DNA from 2 places in the Paenibacillus sp. GCM10023250 genome. Region 1 is predicted to be linked to the other one. Evidence: riboswitches for the same ligand, from Rfam matches in the RefSeq annotation. Region 1 holds a riboswitch; the other holds the start of a gene.

What was found. A riboswitch is a leader RNA that binds a small molecule or an ion and turns the genes downstream of it on or off. The one in region 1 is predicted to bind thiamine pyrophosphate.
Region 2: it holds a riboswitch for thiamine pyrophosphate, as region 1 does, so the genes downstream of both, ACFPB1_RS13160 (ABC transporter ATP-binding protein) here and ACFPB1_RS04525 (ABC transporter substrate-binding protein) in region 1, are expected to answer to the same signal.

Annotation. Positions count from the first base shown of each region.
Region 1 covers NZ_JBHSHY010000002.1:309,619-313,824, reverse strand. Annotated here, with positions in the region: gene ACFPB1_RS04540 (ABC transporter ATP-binding protein) at 1-85, opposite strand, end outside; gene ACFPB1_RS04535 (ABC transporter permease) at 82-858, opposite strand; gene ACFPB1_RS04530 (thiamine-binding protein) at 848-1,150, opposite strand; gene ACFPB1_RS04525 (ABC transporter substrate-binding protein) at 1,154-2,245, opposite strand; TPP riboswitch at 2,514-2,623, opposite strand; gene ACFPB1_RS04520 (DnaD domain protein) at 2,746-3,459, opposite strand; gene asnS (asparagine--tRNA ligase) at 3,514-4,206, opposite strand, start outside.
Region 2 covers NZ_JBHSHY010000013.1:139,183-143,388, reverse strand. Annotated here, with positions in the region: gene hmpA (NO-inducible flavohemoprotein) at 1-941, opposite strand, end outside; gene ACFPB1_RS13165 (hypothetical protein) at 1,051-1,254, shown strand; TPP riboswitch at 1,433-1,537, shown strand; gene ACFPB1_RS13160 (ABC transporter ATP-binding protein) at 1,636-2,412, shown strand; gene ACFPB1_RS13155 (ABC transporter permease) at 2,387-3,181, shown strand; gene ACFPB1_RS13150 (ABC transporter substrate-binding protein) at 3,178-4,206, shown strand, end outside.

The DNA of each region.
Region 1 (4,206 bases):
CGCCGCCTAGCACCGCCTTCTCCGGCGTTCCCCGCTTCCCGGGGAACCGCTTGGACAACGCCCGAACTTCCAATACGGCGCTCACGATGGCCGTCCCTCCCTTCGCCTATGCGCCGCGCCGCGCGCGAGAAGCCGCTCTGCTAGCGCGATGGCGCCGAACAACGCCAGGCTGAGCAGTACGATCACGCCGATGGCGGCGAATACTTTCGCGGTCTCGAAGCCGTGCTGCGCGATCAGCATGAAATAGCCGAGGCCGCTGTCCGCGCCGATCGCCTCCGCGTAGATGGCGCTGATGACGGCGTAGGACGCGGCGATCTTGAGGCCCGAGAACAGATGCGGCACGGCGCCCGGCAGCTCCAGCCGCCAGAACAGCTGGCTGCGGGAGGCGCCGATCATGCGCATGTAGTCGTACAGCTTGCCGTCGCTCTTCGACAGCCCCGTCATCGTCGCCACCGCGATGGGAAAAAACGTGACAAGCGCGATCAGGATGACGCGCGGCAAGGCGCCGAAGCCGAACCAGAGCACGAGCAGTTGGCCGATCGCCATGACCGGCACGTTCTGGCTCAGCACCAGCAGCGGGTAGAATCCCGCGCGCACCCAGGGCAGCACGTGCAGCAGCGCGGCGATCAGAAATCCTGCCGCCGCACCGATGCCGAAGCCGAGCAGCGTGATGCCGAGCGTCGCCCGCATATGATGCGCCAGCAGCGGCGCGGAGTCCATCGCCTGCTTGGCGATGGCGGACGGCGCAGGCAGGACGTACGCCTCCGTCCCGAAGAGCCAGACCGCCCCCTGCCAAAGCAGCAGAAGAGCCGCCATGACAATCGCTGGCGGCAGCAGGAGGGCTCGTTTATTGCCCATCCGGATATTTCTCCAGCAGGGCGTCCATCGACGCAGTGCCTGCCGGCACATAATACACTTTGATCTGCGAGATGATCGACGGGCAGCCCATCTCCGCCATGGCGCCGTTCATCTCCTGCACGATGGCGAGCAGCTTGTCCAGCTCCCCCTCCATCGTCGTCTCGAGCGGCGCGACGCGGTACGGCACCCCTGACGCCTTGATGACATCGATGGCGCGGTCGACGTACGGAATGACGCTTTCCCCGTTCGGGGTGCGCGGCAAAATTTGAATGCTCAGCAGTGCGTTGGCCATAGATCAGTTCTCCTTTTCCGGCAGGAAGTCGTTGGTGAAGGCTTTCTCGGCGTCGAGCGGCTTGTCGAGCAGCTTATGGTCGTACATCCATTCGGCGTAATTTTTCCACACCGTCAGCTTCTGCTCGCCCCAGCGCGGCGCGTCCGACTGATAGCGCGGGCTGAGCCATTTCTGGCTGGCGCGGACGAGATCCGCGTTCAGCTCGGGCACGGCCTTGATCAGCACGTCCGCGGCTTCGTCCGGATGATCGATCGCGAATTGATAGCCTTCGGACGCGGCCGCCATGAACGCTTCGACGGTGTCCTTATGCTCGGCGATCATCTTCTCGTTCGTCGCCAGCACCGGCGTGTAGTAGTCCAGCTTGTCGCTGTAGTCGGTCAAGTAGACCATGTTGATCTTCTCGCCCTTCAACTCGGCCGCGACCCCGTCCCAGCCGTAGAAAATCCATGCGAAGTCGATGTTCTTCTTCGTCGCCGTGAAGAAATCGGCGTCGCCGATGTTGGCGATCTTAACCTTCTTGAAGTCGCCCTTGTCTTCCTGCATCAGCGACTCGATGACCGCCGGCTCCGCGGGCGAGCCCCAGCCGCCGTACGTCTTGCCCTCGAACGCCTTCGGCGACGTGATGTTCTTGTCCGCCGGCGACGCGAAGCCCGAGGTGTTATGCTGAATGACCGCCGCGAGCGAGACGAGCGGCACGCCTTGGATCCGCGCCTGCGTGACGCCTTCCTGGTAGCTGACGCCGAAGTCGGCGGCGCCCGTCGCGATCATGGTGTCCGCGCCCGCTTCGCCGGGCTGGATGATATCGACCTTCAAGCCGTGCTGCTCGAAAAAGCCTTTGTCGCGGGCCACGTACAGACCCGTATGATTCGTGTTCGGCGTCCAGTCGAGCACGACCTTGATCTCCTTCAGCGCGTCTCCCGCCGAAGCGTTGCCGCCGCTCGCGGACGCGTTCGAGCCAGCGTTCCCCGCGCCGTTCGCGGCATTTCCCGCGTTCCCCTCATCGTTCTTGGCGCCGCAGCCGGCCAATGCCAATGCCGCGATCAGCACCGTCGTCAGCGCGGCCGTCCAGCCGCCCCGTCTAGCTTTGTGTCTCATCTTGTTTCTCCCCCTCGCCTGCCCTCGTACCGGGCTGCGGATAATCGTGCGAATCCATGCTGCTCCGAATCGTGATCTGCGCCACTCGGATTCCCGTCGTTTGCTATCTATCGTGTCCCGAACGCCGCAGCGGCATCAGGCCGCGCCTGGCGTCGCGCGCCGGTTCTCCCCGAATGAACCGAACAAGAACCAAAAAAGCATCCCCCGTCCGGAGGATGCCTCTATCAGCTGCTTACGGCTTGCCACGACGCCGTGCCACGGCGTGCGCCAAGCAATTGTACGCGGTTCCTACGCTGGCATTATCCAGATCAGGTCTAGGGTCGAGATCGTACGGAATCTCCTCTCAGCCGGCCTTGCCCAGCTCCCCGTCGCTATTCGATTGGTTGCAACGTGCTAATTATAGCAGACCCTCCGCCAAATTGGCACCCCCTCCGGGAAAAAAGCCCGTACGGCGGGAATGAGCCCGGAGCTGCTCCGTTCAACGCAAAAAAAACCGGGGGTCAAGACCCCCGGCCGTTACGAAATTTCTGCGTATGCGCCTTGGCCTCGTCGGTATTCGTGACGCGGTTGCGGCTCCACTCGATCAAGATCCGGTCGATGTACCGGAAATGCAGCTTGCCGGCGAATACCGCCTCCTTGAGCGCAAACCGGATCAGCTCGTCCGGATACCGGTCCTGGTCGACCCAAGCGCTGATCGTCTCGCATTCCATCGGCGACAGCGGCCGGCCGAATTCCTGCTCGAACGCCGTGTACAAATCCGCCGGCTTCGTCCACTCCGCCGCATCCGGCTGCGCTGCGGACGACCGTCCGGATTGCGCCTCCCGCTCGGCGCCGACCGAGCGGCGCGCTTCGTCCGCCAGCCATTCGGCGCCTCGAATCAGGAAGCCTGTCCAATTGTACCGCTCGATGACGATGCCGCTGACGGGATCGGCCTCTTCGTCGATCGCGAGCAGCCCTTCCTTGATCAAGCGGCCAAGCTGCCCGTGCGCCGCCTTCGGCGCGATGCCGAGCCGCTCCGCCAGCTGCTCGGGCGTCGGGAAATCAACGCCCTCCACCTGCCGGAACAGCATCAGCTGCAGCATCAGCATCATATCCGCGTCGGACAGGCCGACGCCGCGGTAAGCGCGCAGCAGACCGGCGGGAACGACGACGCTGCCGCCGTTCATGGCCGCCGCCATCCCGCGCGCGTACGCTTTCCACATGTCTTGTTTCACCGGCCGTATTCCTCCCCCTTGCCTGGCCTAACCGATGCCCGGTGCGTCCGGCGATTACGGATACAGGCGGTACAGCATCCGCGGGAACGGGATCGTCTCGCGTACGTGGTCGAGCCCGCAAATCCACGCGACGGTCCGCTCGAGGCCGAGGCCGAAGCCGGAATGCGGCACCGTGCCGTATTTGCGCAGGTCGAGGTACCATTGGTACGCCTCCGTGGACAGTTCATGCTCCGCGAAGCGCTCCGCCAGCAGCTCGGGATCGTCGATCCGCTGCGAGCCCCCGATGATTTCGCCGTACCCTTCCGGTGCGATCATGTCCGCGCACAGCACGACTTCCGGCCGGTTCGGATCCGGCTTCATGTAGAACGCCTTGAACGACGTCGGATAGTGCGTGATGAACACCGGACGGTCGTACATCTCGGCGATGGCCGTCTCGTGCGGCGCGCCGAAATCCTCGCCCCATTGGATCTCGTGGCCCTGCTTCTGCAGATACGCGATCGCTTCGTCGTACGTGATACGCGGGAACGGCGCCTGAACGGCCTCCAGCTTGCTCACATCGCGGCCGATCATCTCCAGCTCCTTGCGGCAGTTCTTCAGGACGTTCTGCACGACGAAGGAGACGAACTGCTCCTGTACGCGCAGGTTCTCTTCGTGGTCGACGAACGCCATCTCCGGCTCGATCATCCAAAATTCGATCAGGTGGCGGCGCGTCTTCGATTTCTCCGCCCGGAACGTCGGCCCGAACGA
Region 2 (4,206 bases), on a different contig from region 1:
CCTCGCAGCGCGTGCATGCCGCCGTGCCGGGCCGCATGGATGAACGTCACCTTGCGCTCCGGCTGCGTCTCCGCCAGCGCGCGCAGCATGCTGACCATCGGCGTCAGGCCGACGCCGCCGCTGATGAGCACGACCGGGCGCGTGTCGCGCCGGTCGAGCGTGAAGTCGCCCGCGGGTGCCGACAGCGGCAGCACGTCGCCTTCCCGAATCTCCTCGTGTAAGTACACCGATAAGCGGCCGGCCGGCAGCTCCGGCACCGTGTTCTCCCGCTTCACCGATATCCGGTAATACCCCGCCCCCGGCGAGCCCGACAAGCTGTACTGGCGGATGTGCGTCCGGTCCTCGCCCGGAATGTCCAGCTTCACGCTGATGTATTGGCCGGGCTCGAACGATGCGATCGGGCCGCCGTCCGCCGGCACGAGATAGAAGGACGTGATGACCTCGCTCTCGCGCTCCTTCCGCGACACCTTGAACGGCCGGAAGCCTTCCCAGCCGCCCGGCTGCGTCTCCGCCTGCTTGTACATATCCGCCTCGACGCCGATGAACGCGCTCGCGATCATGCCGTACGCCTCCGCCCAAGCGCCGAGGATGTCGTCCGTCGCGGCGTCGCCGAGCACTTCTTTGATCGCGCCGAGCAGGTGCTCGCCGACGATCGGGTAATGCTCCGGCTTGACGCCGAGGCTGCGGTGCTTGTGCGCGATGCCCTTCACGACCGGCAAAATCGACTCCAGCTTATCGATGTGGGCGGCCGCCGCGTAGACCGCGTTCGCGAGCGCCGTCTGCTGCCGGCCCTGCTTCTGGTTGGCATGGTTGAAAATATTCAGCAGCTCCGGATGAGCCTCGAACAGCCGCTGGTAGAAGCGCTTCGTAATCGCCGTGCCGTGCACCTCCAGCACCGGTACCGTCGATTTGATGATGTCGATCGTCTCTTGCTTCAGCATGTTGCATCCCCGCTTTCGTGTGGCTTTGTGTTCATGGTTTCAGTATACGGCCGCGAGGAGCTCCGCCTTGTGATTGCGATCACAGCGTTTGAGAAAAAAGTGTGTCGGTATGGAACCGGTCCTCCCCTCCGCTTTCCGCCGGACGCGCGATTTTTGCCTATTTATAAAGATCGCGAGCGCCATGGGCGACGTCATGCAGGACGCCGAGCGGACCTCGCGGCTCGCGCGCGACCAGCCCGCCAGCTCGCAGGAGCCGACGTCCTTCGTGCGGGTGATCGAGACGATCACGCAGGAGCTCGAGAGCATCCGCTAGCGGGCAGGCGGCTCGGTCCGACGCCCGGCGGCCACCGGTGGCTCGAGCCGCGCCCGGCTGCGAAAGCCGACACCTGGCGGCCAACGCCGGCGGGGCCGCGGCCCGCATGGCGGCGCGGACGGACGTCCTTTTCACGCCGCCTCGCGTTATGCTATAGTAGGAGCAACCGAATACCCGTTTTATTCGCTAGGGGAGTCTGACGACTGAGACGCGGAGCCGAAACCGCGGACCCTTGGAACCTGATCTGGGTAATGCCAGCGTAGGGAAGTGAATGGAATTCCAACACGACGACGCGTTTGGCGTTCGTTTCGCGGACCCGCCCATTCCTTCCCGGAGGAATCGGCGGGTTTTTTCGTATGCGCCCGAAAGGAGAATGTCCGCATGACGACCGTACTATCGCTGCGCGAGGTTTCGTTCGGCTATGGCGCCGGAGCAGGCGGCCGGCTGTTCGCGGGCTTGTCGATGCACGTGGCGGAAGGCGAGTTCGTCTCCGTCGTCGGCGCGAGCGGCTCGGGCAAGAGCACGCTCTTCAAGCTGATCGCCGGCCTCCTCGAGCCGGCCTCCGGCGACATCGCGCTGTACGGGGAACGCGCCGCCCGCCGGCTCGGCCGCGTCGGCTACATGCCGCAGCGGGACTTGCTGCTCCCGTGGCGCACCGTGATGGACAACTGCCTGCTGCCGCTCGAGCTGGCGCCGCGGGGACGCGCGAAGGACGGCGCCGCCGAGGTCCGGCGGCTGCTCGCGCGCTTCGGCCTGGAGGGGCGGGAGCGGGCCTACCCCGACGAGCTGTCCGGCGGCATGCGGCAGCGGGTCGCGCTGCTGCGCACGGTCCTGACGGGGCGGCCGCTGCTGCTGCTCGACGAGCCGTTCGGCGCGCTCGACGCCATGACCAAGCGGGAGCTGCACCGCTGGCTGCTCGGGCTCTGGGGCGGCCTCGACAAGAGCGTCCTATTCATCACGCACGACCTCGAGGAGGCGCTCCTGCTGAGCGACCGCGTCTATCTGATGCCCGCGGCCGGCAGCGGGGAAGGCTTGCGGGAGCTGCGCCCCTGCCTGCCGCGGCCGCGGGACGCAAGCCTCAAATACGAGCCGGGCTTCGTGAAGCTCCGGCGGGAATTGGAGCAGCTGCTGGATGAACAGACGACGACCGTTCCGTGACCCGCTGTCCGCGCTGCTGGAGCGGTACGGCCTGTTCGCGCTCCTGCTGCTCGCGCTGCTCGGCGGCTGGGAGTGCGCCGTGCGGCTCGGCTGGGTGCCGTTCTTCATCCTGCCGGCCCCGACCGCGATCGCCGGCGCGCTCGGCCGGGATGCCGGCCCGCTGCTCGGCCGCCATCTGGCCGCCACGGCGTCGGAGGCCGCGCTCGGCTTCCTGCTCTCGGTCGCCGGAGGCGTGCTGCTCGCGGCGCTGATGCGCCAATACACCTGGCTGAACAAGGCGCTGTACCCGTTCATCGTCGTCAGCCAGACGATTCCGCTCATCGCGCTCTCCCCCGTGTTCATCCTGTGGTTCGGGTACGCGGTTTGGAGCAAGGTCGCGGTCGTGTTCCTAACCGCATTCTTCCCGATCGTCGTCGGTACCTACGACGGGCTCGGCCGGGGCGACGCCGGCTACCGCGAGCTGCTGCTGACGATGGGCGCGGGCCGCTGGGCGATCTTCCGCAAGGTGCAGGCGCCGCTCGCGCTGCCGTCGTTCTTCTCCGCCCTCAAGCTGTCCGTCGTCTACAGCGTCGTCGGCGCGACGATCGGCGAATGGCTCGGCGGCACCGAAGGGCTCGGCTATTTCAGCCGCCGCATGTCCGGCGGCCTGCAGACGGACGCCATGTTCGCGGCGGTCTTCCTGCTGTCGGCGCTCGGCGTCGCGTTCTTCCTCGCCGTCTCGCTGCTCGAAACCATCCTGCTTCGCAAAAGAAAGAGGGATTCCTCATGAAAAAGCCATCGTTATTCGTATTCCCGATGCTTATCGCCGCGGCGCTGCTCGCGCTTGGCGGCTGCGGCTCGACGCCGGGCGGCGGCGCGAACGCCGGCAGCGGCACGGCCGCCGATACCGGCGAGGGCGCCAATGCCCCGGGCGGCAGCCAGACGCCGCCGCAAAAAATCTCGCTCATGCTGGACTGGTACCCCAACGCGGTCCATTCGTTCCTGTACGCCGCCGAGGCGCAGGGGTATTTCGCGAAAGCCGGACTCGACGTCGACATCCGCATGCCCGCCGAGACCAACGACGCCCTGAAGCTCGTCGCCGCCGGCAAGGTCGACCTCGCGCTCACGTACCAGCCGCAGGTGCTGATGGCCCGCGGGGAGCGCATTCCCGTGAAAGCGATCGCCGCGGTCGTGCGCCATCCGCTCAACCATCTGATGGTGCCGGCGGGCAGCGGCGTCCGGTCGCCGAAGGACCTCGCCGGCAAGACGATCGGCTTCTCGTCCATCCCCCTCTACGAGGCGATGGCGCGCACCATGATCGAAGCGGACGGCGGCGATCCGGATGCCGCGAAGCTGATCGACGTCGGCTACGATCTAATCCCGGCGGTATCCACGAGCAAGGTCGACGCCATCATCGGCGGCTTCATCAATCACGAACAGCTGATCCTAGACAAAGACGGCCATCCCGTTAACTCGATCGATCCCGCCGCGTACGGCGTGCCGGACTATTACGAGCTCGTGCTGGCCGCGAGCGACGACGGTCTGAAGGCGAAGCAGGACCTGTTCACGAAGTTCGTGCAGGCCGCGGCCGAGGGGCAGCGCTACGTGGAGGCGCATCCGGACGACGCGCTGAAGATGCTGCTCGAGCACGAAGACGGCGGCTCCCCGCTCGACCCGTCCATCGAGGCGAAGAGCCTGGTCATTCTGCTGCCGCTCATGACGGACAAGGACGCACCCTTCGGCGCGCAGGATCCCGCATCCTGGGACCGCGTGAACGACTGGCTCGCGGATCACGACCTGCTCGGCGCGGACGTC